Prochlorococcus marinus XMU1404: one gene and its partner. The protein of the gene in region 1 binds, or shares a complex with, the protein of each later gene. Links are inferred from orthologs where the notes say so. Each region holds a gene or a part of one and is shown in the gene's direction. Other genes may lie near its edges.

Evidence for each region.
Region 2: the proteins of prmC (region 1) and prfA are in contact, whole or in part, in a crystal structure (PDB 2B3T), measured with the Escherichia coli proteins. The link is inferred for Prochlorococcus marinus XMU1404 from one-to-one orthologs.

Annotation. Positions count from the first base shown.
Region 1 is NZ_JAAORE010000001.1:298,500-307,602, forward strand. Bases 3,692-6,568 are described here. They hold prmC (peptide chain release factor N(5)-glutamine methyltransferase), read left to right. Parts: upstream 3,692-4,633; coding sequence 4,634-5,503; downstream 5,504-6,568. Other genes in these bases: psbB (photosystem II chlorophyll-binding protein CP47), read right to left, coding at 3,692-3,781; HA144_RS01650 (2Fe-2S iron-sulfur cluster-binding protein), read left to right, coding at 4,004-4,366; psbM (photosystem II reaction center protein PsbM), read left to right, coding at 4,471-4,623; HA144_RS01665 (L-threonylcarbamoyladenylate synthase), read left to right, coding at 5,523-6,104; minE (cell division topological specificity factor MinE), read right to left, coding at 6,423-6,568. In the rest of the region: metK (methionine adenosyltransferase), read right to left, coding at 1-218; HA144_RS01630 (30S ribosomal protein S1), read right to left, coding at 358-1,449; transcriptional regulator NrdR, read right to left, coding at 1,558-2,037; HA144_RS01640 (photosystem II reaction center protein T), read right to left, coding at 2,136-2,234; more of psbB, read right to left, coding at 2,258-3,691; more of minE, read right to left, coding at 6,569-6,758; septum site-determining protein MinD, read right to left, coding at 6,760-7,575; HA144_RS01685 (septum site-determining protein MinC), read right to left, coding at 7,692-8,348; HA144_RS01690 (HD domain-containing protein), read right to left, coding at 8,353-9,103. UniProt on the Escherichia coli protein: Methylates the class 1 translation termination release factors RF1/PrfA and RF2/PrfB on the glutamine residue of the universally conserved GGQ motif, i.e. on 'Gln-235' in RF1 and on 'Gln-252' in RF2.
Region 2 is NZ_JAAORE010000003.1:394,591-403,757, reverse strand. Bases 1-2,941 are described here. They hold prfA (peptide chain release factor 1), read left to right. Parts: upstream 1-894; coding sequence 895-1,989; downstream 1,990-2,941. Other genes in these bases: alr (alanine racemase), read left to right, coding at 2,578-2,941; HA144_RS08495 (HNH endonuclease), read right to left, coding at 2,003-2,560; rpmE (50S ribosomal protein L31), read left to right, coding at 606-866; rpsI (30S ribosomal protein S9), read left to right, coding at 182-592; rplM (50S ribosomal protein L13), read left to right, coding at 1-172. Outside these bases: more of alr, read left to right, coding at 2,942-3,777; HA144_RS08480 (TIGR01548 family HAD-type hydrolase), read right to left, coding at 3,962-4,750; cobJ (precorrin-3B C(17)-methyltransferase), read right to left, coding at 4,846-6,648; photosystem I core protein PsaA, read left to right, coding at 6,983-9,167. UniProt on the Escherichia coli protein: Peptide chain release factor 1 directs the termination of translation in response to the peptide chain termination codons UAG and UAA.

The DNA of each region.
Region 1 (9,103 bases):
ATTACATTCCTTACAAGTTTTATATAATCAATTTTTGCTTTAGAAGTTATTTCTCCAGTAAGTAAACAAAGACCTGTATTGACAACAGTTTCGCATGCAACTCTGCTTTCTGGATCTTCTGTTAATAAGGCATCTAAAACAGCGTCGCTTATTTGATCACATATTTTGTCAGGATGGCCTTCAGTAACGGATTCAGAAGTGAAGATGAAATCACTCATTTATACATAATTTTAAGTTAATCTTCATCCTAAATTAGACTATCGTTACTAATCAATATTTGTAAATTTAAAAAATACTTGTTCAAGCATAAAAAACCATTTGTTTCTACATATTCCTACTTAACGTAAATAAGTGTATTTATATTGTTTCACCTGTCGCAGTGGTACTTTCTTCGATGTCGTCAGTTTGTTCAAATAACATTTGCTTGTATTTAGCAGCCATTTCTTCGGCTTTATTAAAAACTTTTTGAGGGTCAGTTAGCATATCGCCTGGTTCGGGTTCAAGTGCTTTAGTAGATAAGGAAATTCTTCCTCTTTCAGAATCAAGGTCAATTATCATGACTTTCATTTGATCATTAACATTTAAAATATTATGAGGTGTCTCGATATGTTCATGACTGATCTCGGAAATGTGCAATAGACCACTAACTCCTCCAATATCAATAAATGCTCCATAAGGTTTAATACCTTTTACAGAACCTACAACAACTTCTCCTACCTCAAGTCTATTCATTTTTTTCTCAACTAAGGCTCTCCTATGACTTAGAACTAATCTGTTTCTCTCTTCATCAACTTCAAGAAATTTTAAAGGTAAATATTCACCTTCTAAGTCATCTTTGATTTTCCGTGCACTAATATGCGAGCCTGGGATAAAACCTCTCAAGCCTTCAACTCTCACAAGAGCACCTCCTCTGTTTGTTGCAAAAACTTCGGAATATATAGTTGCATCTTCTTTTTGAAGCTGTCTAACCCTTTCCCATGCTCTTTGATATTCAATTCTTCTAATGGAGAGGGCTAATTGGCCATCTTCATTTTCTTCACTCATTATAAAAAATTCTCTGCTTTCAGAAGGTTGTAAAACATCATTAAGTCCTTCAACTCTATTTATTGAAACTTCTTGAACAGGCATAAAAGCGGCTGTTTTTGCGCCTATATCTATCATGGCCCCTTTGGGCTCTAAAGCGAAAACGGTACCTTTTACTAAATCACCAGGCTTGAAATTATAGTCATACTTTCCCAAAAGTGATGCGAATTCTTCTTGAGTGAACCCTGCGTTGTCAAAATCTGTATTTCTTCTGCTAGAAGAAGAATCTGCTGAAGGGATATCATTCTTTTCAAATGATAAATCTTCCTCATTTAGGGATGGTGATTCGTTATCTAATGAAGAAGAATTTTTAACTTTTTTATCCTCAGAAAGTTCTTTAATAGTTTGGGAAGAATTTTCGTTCATTTGTTATATCGCAGACTACCTAAGGTAGTTAGAAAGGAATGCTACTAGCCTGCAAACTGATAGCAAAAATAGTTGTGTTAAGTATTCTACACTTTAAGATGCTGAATTTTATAAAATTGAAGCTAATTGGTTTTTTGAACTTCCTTTTAGAGACTCAAGAGTAGAAACAAAATCTTTTACTCCATTAAATTTTCTGTAAACTGAAGCGTATCTTATATAAGCAACCTCGTTTTCTTTCCTTAGACCTTTAAGTATTAATTCCCCAATTTGTGAAGATTTTATATCTTTATTAGAGTCTTGAACGATTTGTGATTCAATTCCATCTACAAAGTTTATAATTGCTTCACTAGTGAAGGTAGTTTTTTCGCAAGCTCTTGATATGCCCGTAAATAATTTTTGTTTATCAAATAATTCTCTGCTCCCATCTTTTTTAACAACTGAAACTGGCATTGTTTCAACCCTTTCATAGGTTGTAAACCTGAAGCTGCAATTTAAGCACTCTCTTCTTCTTCGAACGCTTTTACCACTATCAGCAGATCTTGATTCCAAAACTCTGCTATCTGTGTTTTGACAGGTTGGACACTGCATGTGGCGAAATAAGGTGCACTCAACTCTAATAGTAGAGTAATATTTTAATTATGAAAAGTAAAAAAAAACCTCTTTAACAAGAGGTTTTTTTTCTGAGTTCATTTTTTATCAAATTTAGGTGGGTCTCTAAAAGCGACAGCAAAGAATAAGGTTACAACTGCGAGAGTTAAAATTAGTACGTAGGCAAAAGCTTCCATAATATTAAGTAATAAAGTTTAGTTTAAACCCTTCCTGGGATTCTTCTTGTGGTTTCGTCACCAAGTTTCTTGAATAAACCAAATTCAACTTGGTCTCCAATCTCAGCGTCAATACCAGCGAAGGAATTTCTGTAAAGAGTTCTTGAGGCATGCCACCAGTGGCCAAACAAGAATAGCAATCCGAAACATAAATGCGCATATGTAAACCACGCTCTTGGAGAACTTCGGAATACACCGTCAGATTTATAAGTCTCTCTATCAAACTTGAATGCTTCACCAAGTTGAGCCTTTCTGGCTAATCTTTTAACTACTGCAGGATCTGTAAATGTTTGACCATTTAAGTCTCCTCCATAGATAGTTGCAGTAATGCCAGTTTGTTCAAATGAATACTTTGCTTCAGCTCTTCTAAATGGAATATCTGCCCTTACATTACCTTCTTTGTCTTCAAGAATGACAGGAAAATTTTCAAAGAAATTAGGTATTCTTCTAACTTCTAGTTCGTTACCTTCTTTGTCTTGAAAAGCAATGTGACCTTGCCAACCAGTTGGTAAGCCATCACCATTAACAAGAGCTCCAACCCTGAACAATCCTCCTTTGGCAGGACTATTTCCAACATAATCGTAGAATGCTAATTTCTCTGGAATCGACGCATATGCCTCTTCTTTAGTGGCACCATTGTCTATAGCAGCTTGAACCCTTCTATTAATTTCAGTTTTGAAATAGCCTGAGTCCCATTGATATCTAGTAGGACCAAATAACTCGACCGGAGTTGTTGCTGAACCGTACCACATTGTTCCGGAAACAACAAAAGAAACAAACAGTACTGCTGCTAAAGCACTAGCTAGAACTCCTTCAAGACTTCCAAGTTTTAATGCTCTATAAAGTCTTTCTCCAGGTCTATTGGTAATGTGAAAAATACCTCCAATGATCCCCATAAGTCCAGCTGCAATATGATTAGCAACTATGCCTCCTGGATTAAAAGGATTAAATCCTTCTACCCCCCAAGAAGGAGCTACTGGTTCAACATGACCAGATAATCCATAAGGATCAGAAACCCAAATACCAACGTTAGCGCAATGAAATGCTCCAAAACCAAAACATGTGATTCCAGCTAACAGGAGGTGAATGCCGAATATTCTAGGCAAGTCAAGAGCAGGCTCACCCGTTCTTGAATCTTCCCATAAATCTAAATCCCAGTATGTCCAGTGCCAAATAGAGGCCAACATCAATAGTCCACTAAACACTATGTGTGCAGCTGCGACTCCTTCAAAACTCCAAAATCCAGGATCAACTCCTGTAGCACCCGTAATATCCCATCCGTTCCAACTACTTGTGATACCTAGTCTTGCCATGAAAGGCATAACGTACATTCCCTGTCTCCACATTGGATTGAGAACAGCATCAGAAGGATCAAAAATGGCTAATTCATAAAGAGCCATTGAACCGGCCCAGCCGGCTAATAATGCAGTATGCATAAGATGCACAGCAAGTAGTCGACCTGGGTCATTAATAACTACTGTGTGAACTCGATACCAAGGCAATCCCATCGGTTAATTTCTAGTAACTATGCTGAATAAACAGCTAAACATCACGATAGTAAGGGTTTTTTAGTATTAAAGGGATTATTGTAAATAAATTTATTTTCTTGCAAAAATTGGGCAAATCAATTTGTAGAACTGACTTTACAAGGAATTTCAAGCTAAAAATTGTTAATATTTTGGTCACAATTCTCAAAGTAAAACGCCAAAATAAGAAAAATAACAAAAAAAATGGCAACTATCAGATTTATCCGAGAGGATTTAGAAGTTCAATGCAATTCAGGTGAAAACTTAAGAGAATTAGTAATGAAAGAGAACTTACAGCTTTATGGTTTAAAAGGTATTCTAGGTAATTGTGGAGGAGCAGGTCAATGTAGTACTTGTTTTGTTTCAGTTGAAGGAGGAAATAAAAATTCTTTAAGCCCTCTTACTTCCGTTGAAGAAGAAAAACTTAAAAATAGACCAGAAAATTGGCGACTTGCATGCCAAACATTAATAAAATCATCTGCAGTAATTTTAACAAAACCACAATCCCCTCCCTCAAATTTGGAGGAACTAAAAAAAATCAGCGAAAATAAAAAATTATCTCGCTAAATTGTTTAAGACTGTTAATCAGTTGATAAAATTTGTTTATTTTTCCACTTTATTTCAAGTTATATGTTTATAGTCTTAATTAACTAATAGAACTGTCAACTTAAATGGAAACAACCAATTTTGGATTCGTAGCTAGTCTTTTATTTGTAGGAGTTCCAACAATATTCCTCATAGGTCTATTTATCTCTACTCAAGATGGCGAAAAATCTAGCTTCTACTCTGATTCTAGTAAAGGTAAACTTGGTCCAAAACGCTAAACTTCTTTAGATGCTTAGCATTCCTGCAAAAGAATTTTTATTTTGGAAAAAAAAACAACTTTTAAAAGGAGGCAATCAACAATCATTTGATGTTTTACTTGATTGTATTGGCGGTATTTCGACTAGTGATCTAAATTTATTAAGCATAAATCCTGAAGGAAATTTAAATTTAAAAAAAACTTTAGACTTTTTAGAATCTGTTTGGGAAGATCATTTATTTAATTATTCCCCCATTCAATACCTTTGTGGAATAACTTTTTGGAGAAACTTAAAATTAAAAGTTACAAATAAAGTACTTATCCCTAGGCCAGAGACCGAAATGATAGTTGATATTGTCTGCAAGATATTTGGAAAGAAATCACAAAAATTATTATTTGCTGAATTAGGAACTGGATCAGGAGCTATAAGTATTGCATTAGCATTAGCCTATCCATTGTGGGATGGAATAGCGACTGATATAGATGAAGATGCTTTAGAAATAGCAACTGAAAATTATAGAAATTCTTCTACACAAACAAATTTGAAATTTTATTGTGGAAATTGGTGGAACCCTCTTGAAAAGTTTAAAGGAAAATTAGATCTGGCTATTTCAAACCCGCCATATATTCCTATAGACACTTATGAAATATTACCCAAAGAAGTAAAAAATTTCGAACCAAAAATTGCTTTATTAGGAGGTGAAGATGGTTTAGAACATATTACGGAAATAATTGAAAAAGCACCATTATTTTTAAAAGACAAGGGATGGTTGATTTTAGAGAATCATTTTGATCAAGGTGAAAAAGTAAAACAACTTCTTATTAAAAATAGATTTACATCAATAGAAATCGTGAATGATTTTTCAGGTATTGGTAGGTTTACTATTGGAAGATATAAATAGATTATTGGATTCTAATTTAATGAATTTAGTAGACTGCAAAACAGCTTTGAAGACTCTCAATAGTGGTTTACCTATAATTTTCCCAACAGACACCTTGCCTGCAATAGGATGCTTGCCAAAATTTTCAAATATTATTTATGAATTTAAAAAAAGAGATAGAAATAAACCATTAATTCTTATGGGATCAGAACTCAAGCAATTAATAGATTATGTTCACGAATCAGCTAAAGAAGATTGTGAAAATATAGCTTCTAAATATTGGCCTGGCGCTCTGACTATGGTTATTCCTGCTTCAGAAAAGCAGACTGCAATCCTTACAAGCAATGATCTTACTCTTGGGTTGAGAATCCCAAATTCACTTATTGCTCAATCTCTCATTAGAGAAACAGGCCCATTATTAACTTCAAGTGCAAATATTTCTGGGTTTACCGGATCAATAACAGTTGAGGGTATTACTTTAGACTTTCCTTCTTTAAACATTCTAGGCCCTATTCCATGGGAAAAAATTAGTGGAAAAGCCAGTACTATTATAGTTTGGAAGAAAAGTGGCGATTGGAGGATTATTAGAGAGGGAGAGGTATTAGTTAGGGAATTGTATTAATGCTTATATTATTATTTTTTGTTTTATTAATTCAATTTTTTACATATTGGATATTTCAACCCCTAGTATCTTCTTTAGAGTATGTTCTCGAAATAAGAATATTTCCTATACTTACTCTAATAAGTTTGATTTTGTTATTTTCGGCAAAAAATGTTGAGGAAAATTAAATAAATTTACTAAAATGCCGGCTAACAGATTTGAACTGATGACCTTCGCTTTACAAAAGCGCTGCTCTACCGCTGAGCTAAGCCGGCACTATTAATATCTTACAATTAAGGCGAGCAATTATTTAGTATTTTTGCAGGTTTTTAAAATTTATTACTTTTTGATATCCTTATCTCTTTTAACATTTTTATCATTTTTTTTAAACTTTATCTCTCCTGAAAGAGTTCTCTTGATAGGTAAGTTGGCTACTAATGCAGTCATTCTATCTTCAGTCTCTAAACTAACTGCTACCTCTTCAAAATCAATCTCCACATATTTAGCTACAACATCAAGAATTTCTTTCCTCATTTTATCTAAAAGATCAGTTGTTAGAGAACTCATATCAACCCTGTCATGGGCAAGCACAAGTTGTAATCTTTCTCTAGCCGTATTTGCACTAGCCGTTTCTCTGCCAAGTAATTTGTTTATAAGGTCTCGAAGAGTCATCATTTTAAAAAACCTTTGTTTGCATTAATCTCATGAATTTATCTTTAAGACTTTTACCTTCATTTTTGGGGTCAATAATTGGAACATCTTTTCCTGTAAGTCTTTGAGAAACATTCAAATAGCATTTTTTCGCAGGAGATCTACTATCTGTTAATGTTAGAGGCTCTCCTCTGTTAGTACTTATTATTACTTGTTCATCCTCTAAAACAATACCTAATAAAGGTAAAGAAAGGATCCCTTGAACATCTTCTATAGATAACATTTCTTGACTAGCCATCATGTTAGGGCGAACTCTATTTATGACAAGTTGAATAGGTTCAATCTCAGAGGTGTTAAGAATACCTATTACTCTATCGGCATCACGAACTGCAGATAATTCCGGGTTGGTAACTACAATGGCTTCTTTACAGGCGGCAAGAGCATTTTTAAAACCATCTTCTACTCCAGCAGGACAGTCTACTAGAACAAAATCAAATTTTTCACTAAGCATCCCACTAATTTTTTTCATATCTTCAGGCTTCATCCAGTCCAACATTCTAGGATCTCCAGCTGGTAAAAGAGCTAGATTAGGCTCCTTTTTGTGCCTGACCAATGCTTGTTCAAGACGACAATTTTTGTCAAGAACATCTTGAGCTGTGTAGATAATGCGATTTTCTAATCCTAGAAGAAGATCTAAATTTCTTAACCCGAAATCAGCATCTAAAACTGCAGTTGTTGCTCCGCTATTAGCAAGTGCTATGCCTAAATTAGCAGTTAGAGTGGTTTTACCAACTCCACCTTTTCCTGAGCAAATTAGAATTGTGCGAGTATTTTCCGCCAAGAATTTAATAATTTTTTAAATAATAAGGCTACTTTCAAAAAGTTAAATATTTTAAAGGTTAAGTAATTCTTAAATTTAAAATTTTGAATTAATTTATTTCAAAAGATTGATAAATTTTAAGTTTCAACTAGGTAAGGTTTAATGTTAATTGTTTGTTTTTCTATTACAGCAATTTCAGGATAATAATTTTTGGGTTTATCTTTTGGCCCAATAGCTATTACATCCGCAATTCTTAACTGTAATGGGCTTAAATAAAGTGATGTTATGGAAGCATTATTATTCCCACCTTTGCCAGCGATAGCGATACCTAGTAGTTTGCCCCAAACATAAATATTTTTCTTGGCGGATACTATTCCACCTGGATTAACATCTCCAATAATACATAAGTTTCCATTCGAAGATATTCTATCTCCTGATCTTATTGTTCCTTGATGAAGAATATCGTCTTTATTTTTTGACTCGAGTAGAATTAACTTGTTTTTAACCTCTTTTTCTTTAACAAAAGTTGAATCTATTTTTAAAGACTTTCCGGCTAATATTGTGTCTCTATTATTTGAGTAAATGCACAGAGAACAAATATTAATATTGTCAAAAATTTTTTTGAATTTTAATAATTGATGAGAACTTATTGACTCATTGATTGCGAAAATTTTTGCTTTTAGAGGTACTTTTATATCAGAAAATTTTTTGAATATTTCATACGTTTTGTCCAGCTTTTCAAGAGATATAGTTTCTACATAATTACTAATAATGCTATTTATAACGATTTTCATTGAATTAAACTATGAATTTATTTCTAATTAATGAAATTTGTTTGTTAATTTTATCTTTAATCACATTCGGGTAAATAATAAAGGCGCTTTCCTGAGATTTCATTAAAGTTTTTATTAATTCAGAACTATTTTCTAATGAACTTTGATAGATGCCATCCCATATTTTTAATGCATTGTTAGATTCAAAACCTTTAAATGATCTTTCCTTTATTCCGCAAAATATTTCTGAATCATAATTATTTTCTTCACATAATTTTCTAGCAAATGCAAGGATATTTAGTCTATCAATCTTATTTAAAAAACTTATATCTGATGCTTTCAACAAATCTCTATCAATAAACATTTTACATAGGGTAGATAGCGGTTTAAAAGATTCATCTTTCCATCTAATCAAGTGGTAGTAAAAGGTTATATCGTCATTTCTTATGAAATCATCAAAATTAATCTCAGTAGGAGAAAATATCCATTTAGAAAGAGATTTATCTAACCAAATTTTCTTCTCGGATTTATTTTTTATTGTGTAAATTATTTTTTCTAAAATCCATGTTGATATTTCATTTATTCTGTGGTTATAAATAGTTCTATACATCAAGTTTCTTAGTACTAAGAAATGTTCAATAGCAATCATTCCTTTTGGTTTGATTGCAATATTGCCATCAGGTGAAAAAGTAAGAGCTGAAATAATTCTTTCTAAATCTACCAAGCCATATTTGGTACCTGTGTTGTAACTATCGCGTAAAAGGTAATCGAGACGA
Region 2 (9,167 bases), on another replicon or contig:
TGAAAAATTTGAGTCTCTTCAAGAGAGAATTCCTGAAAGAATAATAGAGCAAGCTGTTAAGGGTATGCTACCTCATAACTCTTTAGGAAGACAGCAATTTAAAAAACTAAAAGTTTATAAAGGTGCTGATCATCCTCATGCTGCTCAGAATCCTGTATTATTAAATAATTAATTTATTGAAATGAATAGTCAAATAAAAAACAAAGCTGTTTATTGGGGAACTGGAAGAAGAAAAACTTCAGTAGCTAGAGTTCGTTTAATTCCTGGAGATGGGCAAATTAAAATTAATGGTCGCTCGGGTGATGATTACTTAAACTTTAATCCTCTCCACTTAAATTCAATAAAGGCACCTCTGCAAACTTTGGGTCTAGAAAATTCTTATGATATTTTGGTAAATGTTTTTGGCGGCGGATTGACAGGACAAGCAGATGCTATTAAGCAGGGAGCAGCAAGAGCACTTTGCGAATTATCTCCTGATAACAGGAAACCGCTAAAAACTGAGGGTCATCTTAGTAGAGATCCTAGAGCTAAGGAAAGAAGAAAATATGGCCTTAAAAAAGCAAGAAAAGCTCCACAATTCTCTAAACGTTAAAGGATTTTTAATTATGCCAAAATCAGAAATTCACCCAAAATGGTATCCAGATGCAAAAGTTATTTGTAATGGAGAAGTTGTAATGACAACAGGCTCAACTCAGCCCGAACTTCATGTTGATGTTTGGAGTGGTAATCATCCTTTCTTCACTGGAACTCAAAAAATTCTTGATACAGAAGGAAGAGTTGATAGGTTTATGAAAAAATATGGAATGGGTTCCGCTAATTCAGATCCATCAAAAGATCAAAAAAAAGAAAAAGATTCTAATAAGTAGAATTTTCAAAAACTAAGCACAATTTCAATTGGAATACTCAACACTCATTGCAAGGTTGAAAACTGCTTCAGAAAATTTTGAAAATTTGGAAGTTCAGCTTGCAGATCCTGATATAGCTAATGACCCTAAAAAATTAGAATCAATAGCAAGAGAAAGATCTAAGTTGGAGCCTTTGGTTATTGATTTTAATAAATTGCTTGATACTGATAAGGAAATTGAAGATTCAAAAAATTTACTCAAGGAGAATCGAAATGATAAAGAGATGGAATCTTTAATTAATGAGGAGATAACTACCCTTGAAGAATGTAAGAATGAACTGATTCAAAAAACTACGATTGCCTTATTGCCTAAGGATCCAAGAGATGAGAGAAGTGTAATGTTAGAAATCAGAGCCGGCGCTGGAGGTAACGAGGCTTGTATATGGGCTGGTGACTTAGCAAGAATGTATGAAAGGTATGGACAAAAAATTGGATGGTCAGTAAAACCTGTTAGTGCTTCTGAGTCAGACATGGGAGGATTCAAAGAGCTAGTTATCTCAGTTAAGGGAGATTCTGTATATAGTCAACTTAAATTCGAGGCTGGTGTTCATAGAGTTCAAAGAGTTCCCGCTACTGAATCCCAAGGCAGGGTTCATACCTCAACGGCTACAGTTGCTGTTATGCCTGAGGCTGATCCTGTTGAGGTTAAGATTGATCCAACCGATTTAGAGGTTGGTACAGCGAGATCAGGAGGTGCAGGTGGACAAAATGTTAACAAGGTAGAAACTGCAATTGATCTTCTTCATAAGCCTACAGGCATAAGAGTTTTTTGTACTCAAGAGAGATCACAATTGCAAAATCGTGAACGAGCAATGGAAATTTTAAGAGCCAAATTATATGAAATCCAATTAAGAGAAGCTAATGCCAAAGAGAGGTCACAGAGGCTTTCGCAGGTTGGAACAGGAGATAGGAGTGAAAAAATTAGAACTTATAACTTTAAAGACAATAGAACAACTGATCATAGATTGGGCTCTAACTTTTCACTAGAACCAGTTCTTGCTGGTCAATTGGATGAAGTCATTGATGCATGTATAGCGCAAGAACAAAAGAGAATGATGGAAGATTTTAATAACGAAGTAAATTAACACTTTATTTTTATTAGATTGCAACACCTATTACATATTTACTCCATTCTTTGTGCTTACCTGAGTCAATTTGTCTTGTAGCTTCAAAATTGAGATTACTTAGTGGACGATATGGCTTGCGTTTTAAAGGCATATTTGCCTCTTCTGGGGTCCGGTTGCCTTTTTGTACATTACACCTGAGACAAGCTGTAGTAACATTCTCCCAGTTATCAGTACCTCCTCTGCTTCTGGGTAAAACATGATCAATTGATAAATCATTACCTCTATAGTTGCAATATTGGCATGAATTATTGTCCCTTAAAAGAATATTTTTTCTTGTTAGGGAAACTTCTCTAAAGGGTACTTTCACGTAGTAACGAAGTCTTATAACTGTTGGTAATTTTCTGCCGCAATGTATTGAATAAGATTTATCTTCTTCTAAGCTTTCTGCTTTACCTTTAATCATCAAAATAACAGCTCTTCGCCAGGAAGTAATGTTCAAAGGTTCATAAGATGCATTTAAAACTAGAGTCTGGCCCATGCCAAAATACAATTTACATGTCATGCTAACTGTATATTTAAATAAGCGCATATAATTGTGCAAAGATAATGCAGATTCGGGAACCAAATCAGTTATTTAATTTTGAGAAATATCCAACTTTGGAAAAAGATATAGATCTAAAACAAAGAGCATGGATTGAAGTTAAAGGTAAGGCAATAGAAACAAACGTAAGTCAATTAAGATCAAAATTAAGTAAAAATTGTCAATTTATGGCAGTTGTGAAAGCCGATGGATATGGACATGATGCAAAATTAGTCTCGGAGTATGCCATCAAAGGAGGTGCATCTCAATTAGGGGTTGCCACATTAAAAGAAGGCATTCGACTTCGTTCTGCTGGAGTTAAGAAACCAATTCTTATCCTGGGAAACATTTATACAAAAAAGGATTTAATTATATCTTTCAAAAATGATCTTATGCCAACTATCAGTAGTATAAGAGAATGTTTAATTTGCAATAATATTGGGAAGCACTTTGGATTGAAATTTTCTTTACATCTTAAGGTTGATACAGGAATGTCAAGATTAGGATTTGAATGTACCAAATTTGTACAACAATTTAAAAAAATCCAATCTTTTGACAATATTTCCATTGAAGGAATATATAGTCATTTATCATCTGCTGATGAACTCAACTCATTAGATCCAAAAAGCACTTCTCAATTACAAAGAAAGAGGTTTGAGGGATTATTGAAGCAAATTAATTCTTACAGAAATAAAAATATCAAGATTCATCTTGCTAATTCAGCAGGCATGCTTCTTGATGAAAAATTCCATTTTGATATGGTACGTGTTGGGCTATCTATGTATGGATATAATCCTTTAGTAACAATAGATGAAAATTTATCGCTTAAACCAGCTTTATTTTTGAAGGTCAAAGTAGCTTTTATAAGAATTATTGATAAAGGTGTAAGTGTAAGTTATGGAGCAAAATTTGTAAGTAGTAGAAAAACTAAGTTAGCTGTATTAAGTATTGGTTATGCCGATGGAGTACCCAGAAATCTTTCAGGCAAGATAAAAGTTATTCATAATAATAAATTTTATCCTCAAGTTGGATCTATAACTATGGATCAAATGATGGTAGACATAACAGGTTCAAATGAAATTAAAATTGGTACTACGATGATATTACTAGGATCTGATGGAGATAAAATGATTTCTCCTGTTAGTTGGGCAAAAGAATCTAACACTATTCCTTGGGAAATTCTTTGCTCTTTTAAAAATAGATTGCCAAGAGTTCAAGTTGATTAGACATTTCGATTAAATAAAAAATTTTGAATGTATGCAGAAAAATTGATAATGTATAAGAACTGGAGAGGTGGCTGAGTGGTTGAAAGCGGCTCCCTGCTAAGGAGTTACAGGAGGTAACTTTTGTCGAGGGTTCGAATCCCTCCCTCTCCGTAATTAATTGAGGAATATTTTTATTTATATTTTTTTAGAACAAGTCAAGATTTATATTTTCAAGTTCGTTGATACAATTTAAAATCAAGTCAGCTCCTGCATTTTTTAGATTTTTTTCGTATGAATTGCGTTCTTTTAATCTAGACTTTGAATGTAAATGAGGGGGAGATATTCCAATACTTATGAATTTTTGAGATGGAATTTCCTCTCTGGCGTTTATAACTGTATTTATATCTGCAATAGTATCTCCTACATATGCAATGGGAATATTTGATGAGCCAAGTTTATCTCCAAGAAGCTTTTTAGATAAGTTGATAAAACCTTGAGGATTTGGTTTGTCAGGGGCATCTCCCATAGCAACTAATGGCGGTGATTTTAGTCCAAGTCTTTCTTCTAAAACAAATCTTGCAGAAGCAGACTCTGCACCACTTACAAAACCCCAAATTATTCCATTTTTTTTTAATGATTCAAAAAACTTTTTATCAACTAATAAATCCTCATTAGTTATAAATCCAGACCAATTTTTACTATCTTGATTTGGATCTCCTCCAAAGTACAACTTTTCAAAACATTTAACTATTGCCTCTCTTGAAGGTATTTCAAGGTTTAAGTTCTCTTTTGTTATACATCTTTTTATAAGCTCCAAACTTAAATCCCAGTCATTATTCCATATCCCTTCATTTTTTGCATTATCAATCTCTTTATAGCTTGGCTCCCATCCGGAAAATTTGTAAACCGTTTTTATTAATGCAAGTCTATAACTATTCTCTACGCTGCGTATTACACCATCAATGTCAAATAAAATTAAGCCAATATTTTTCAATGAATTCTCTTAATCCTTTTATAAAAGATTAGTATTCTTATTAAAAAAAAGCAAAGAAAAATATCTTACTAAATAATTTTTGAACTATCTAAGCCTTATTTTTGTAAATACCCCCTTGGAGTGAGAAATATTTCATCAACTAAGGTTGTTTGTGAATTGCCAATAATAATTATCGATAACATATCTATCTCCTTAAAGGGAATGGTATTTAAAGTAAAAAATTTTTTGGATTGATTTTCTCTCCCTACTTGTCTAGCTATTAAAACTGGAGTATCCCTATGCCTAGATTTTAAACATCTATCTATCACACTTCTTAACTGCCAATTTCTTTCAATGGATTGAGGATTAAATAAAGCTATTACAAAGTCACCCAATAGAGCTCCTTCAATTCTTTTTTCTATTAAAGACCATGGAGTTAATTTATCGCTTAAACTTATTGAACAAAAGTCATTCATTAGTGGTGCTCCACTAATCGCAGCAGCTAATTGAACACTACTTATACCTGGATGAACTTCAAAGTAAGGTCTATATTCTTTTTTTATTTTTTGTAGCAATTCTAAAAGTAAACCAGCCATGCCATAAAATCCAGATTCCCCTGAAGAAATTAAAGCCACTTTTATTCCTTCCTCGGCTAGTTTAATTGCTTTACTGCATCTCTCTTGTTCTTCAGTAAGTTTACTTTCAATTAAAACTTGGTCACTCCTTTTTAAGGGCTTAATTAAATCTAAATACATTTTATATCCGATCCAAACAGTACATCTTGAAAGTGCTTTTTTTGCATTACTAGTTAGGAAGGAGATATCACCAGGCCCACTTCCAATAATATGTATTTCGCCATGGGTTGGATTATACTGATTTTTTGATTCTGCTACAGCGATAGTTACTGCCCCAGATTGATTTTTAAAAATTCTTTTTTCTTCTAATAATTTTGATTCTTCTCCTGCTGCTAGTAAGCAAGAGGCTTCTGCTACAGAAGGTGTGCCAATTTCCTTTTGTACGACATTTGATGGATTTGGAACAATTATTGTTGAAAGATCTTCTTTACTAAAAAACTTTATAGGCAAGTTTTTTTCTTCAGAAAGTTCTATAATTCCTTTCTCATCTTTTTTAATATCAATAGTCGCAAATCCCGCAATTGATTGCTGTGATAAATTTCCTGACTCCAAAAAATTATTTAAAGAATTTGCTATTAATTCTTTGCTTGTATTCCTTTCACATCCAATACCAATCCATAATACGGGAGGATGCCAATTTCTTTGATTATTTTTGAATATACTCACATGAAATGTTGAATTTGGTTTTTCAATTTCTTTTCCATTTATTTGATTAATAATTTCCCCTGATTCAGAAGTTTTCCATAAGCCATTACCAGATAATTGTTTGCAATATATTTCTTCGTTCTTAGCTTGTTTAATTACTAGTTTTGACCAATCCTTTATATTGCCAGATCTTTTCCAACCCCATTGATTCCCAAATGCATCAAGATTTAATAAGCTTTGATCATTAGAATTATTAGTCTCTATTACTTCACCACCAAATAAATTTGCAATTTGACATGCAATATTTTGCGTATTTGACTGATGTAAGCCAATTAAAGGAACTATCTTGGAACATTTGTTATCTATAACGATTACACCTGGATCTTGATCTTTAGATGTTAAAAAAGAATTTATTATGCGTATTGATGCAGCAATTGAGCCTATAAAAATTATTAAATCTATTTCCGGCCATTTTTTAAGTAAGATTTCTCTAGGTTTTTGTACTTGAATAAGTTCATTTTCCTTCCCATAATCTTTTGAAGAACCTGCAATATAAATATCTTTTACAAATTCGGTTTTTTTAAGCCTTTTTAAAATTTCTTTTGAATTATTAGATAGACCTATTGCAATTCCTTTCAAATCAGAAACTATTGATAGTTACGTTGAAATTATATCCTGTCGCTGGATTTAAAAAATTTTCTTTGAAATATAAAAAAAAATTTAAGAAATTTATATAAAATTTGAGTAAAAATACTCATAATCTAGTCATAGAATAAAATTTAACAAAATATTCATATAGTAACAATCATTAGAACATTTGTTACGTTAATGCATAACGAAAGAATCTTTGCCTTATTATTTTTGAAACGAATATTTAAAGTTACGGAGGTTTCGTTTTCTTGAACATTATCATTAAAAATAAGTTCAAGATCCGATCAGTCGGCTTTAATGTCAATTATTTTCGAGGTGCTAGATGACCATCAGCCCACCAGAAAGTGGAGAAAAAAACAAAAAAGTTTTGGAGGATCCTGTTAAGGCCGATCCAAGACCCATTGATTTTGCCAAATTAGATAAGCCAGGTTTCTGGTCAACTAAATTATCTAAGGGTCCAAAAACTACAACATGGATCTGGAATTTGCATGCAGATGCACATGATTTTGATGTGCATACAGGCGATGCTGAAGAAGCAACAAGAAAAATCTTTTCAGCTCATTTTGGACACCTTGCAGTCATCTTTATATGGATGAGTGCTGCATTTTTCCATGGAGCAAGGTTTTCTAATTATTCAGGTTGGTTAGCTGATCCAACTCATGTCAAACCAGGTGCTCAGCAAGTTTGGGCAATTGTTGGTCAAGAAATGCTTAATGCTGATCTTGGTGCTAACTACAATGGTATTCAAATCAGTTCAGGAATATTCCACATGTGGAGAGCATGGGGAATTACTAACGAGAGTGAACTGATGGCATTAGCAATAGGTGCTGTAGTAATGGCTGCACTTATGCTTCATGCGGGAATTTTTCATTATCACAAAGCAGCTCCAAAAATGGAGTGGTTCCAAGATATTGAGTCTATGCTTAACCATCACATAGCTGGTTTAGTAGGACTAGGATCTTTAGCATGGGCTGGACATTGTATTCATATTGGAGCTCCTACAGCAGCTCTCTTAGACGCAATTGATGCAGGCTCTCCTTTAATCATCAATGGTAAAGAAATAGCAACTATTGCAGATATGCCTATGCCGCATCAACTCTGTGATCCACAAATTATCGGTCAGATATTTCCAGGATTAGCAAGTGGTACAGGTAATTTCTTTAGTTTAAACTGGTTAGCTTTCTCAGACTTCCTTACTTTCAAAGGTGGACTTAACCCTGTTACAGGAAGCTTATGGATGACTGATGTTTCACATCATCATTTAGCTTTTGGTGTAATAGCAATCATTGGTGGTCATATGTATAGAACCAATTATGGTATTGGTCATAGTATGAAAGAAATATTAGATTCACAGCAAGGAGACCCAATATTATTCCCTGCTCCTAAAGGGCATCAAGGTCTTTTTGAGTTCATGGCAGAAAGTAGACATGCCCAGCTTGCGGTAAACTTGGCAATGCTTGGATCAATAAGCATACTTGTATCTCATCACATGTATGCGATGCCTCCATATCCATATATAGCTACTGACTACATGACAGTTCTTGGATTATTTACTCATCACATGTGGATAGGTGGATTATTCATAGTAGGTGCAGGGGCGCATGCTGGAATTGCAATGGTCAGAGATTACGATCCAGCAAAACATATTGATAATGTATTAGACAGAATACTTAAAGCTAGAGATGCTTTAATCAGTCACTTGAACTGGGTATGTATGTGGTTAGGATTTCATAGTTTTGGACTCTATATTCACAACGATACTATGAGAGCTTTGGGTAGACCCCAAGATATGTTTAGTGATTCTGCAATCCAACTTCAGCCAATTTTTGCTCAATGGGTACAGAGTATTCAAGCATCTGCGGTTGGAACTTCTCTTTTAGCAGGTACTGCAGAAGCTTTACCTCACAAAGCTTTAAGTGAAGTTTTTAATGGAAGTTTAGTAGAAGTGGGTGGAAAGGTTGCTATAGCCCCAATTCCATTAGGAACAGCTGATTTAATGATTCATCATATTCATGCTTTCCAAATTCACGTAACTGTTTTAATACTTCTCAAAGGAGTACTTTATGCAAGAAGTTCAAGGTTGATCCCTGATAAAGCGTCTTTAGGATTTAGATTCCCTTGTGATGGTCCTGGAAGAGGTGGTACATGTCAGGTTTCTTCATGGGACCACGTGTTCTTAGCTCTTTTCTGGATGTATAACTGTTTATCAATAGTTATTTTCCACTTCTCTTGGAAAATGCAGAGTGATGTTTGGGGACTTACTGGTGGTAACTTCGCACAAAGTTCCATTACTATTAATGGTTGGTTAAGAGATTTCCTTTGGGCGCAAGCTTCTCAAGTATTAACAAGTTATGGTCAATCCATAAGCATGTACGGTTTGATGTTCTTAGGAGCTCACTTCATATGGGCATTTAGTTTAATGTTCCTCTTTAGTGGACGGGGATATTGGCAAGAATTATTCGAATCAATTGTTTGGGCACACAACAAACTTAAAGTTGCTCCAACTA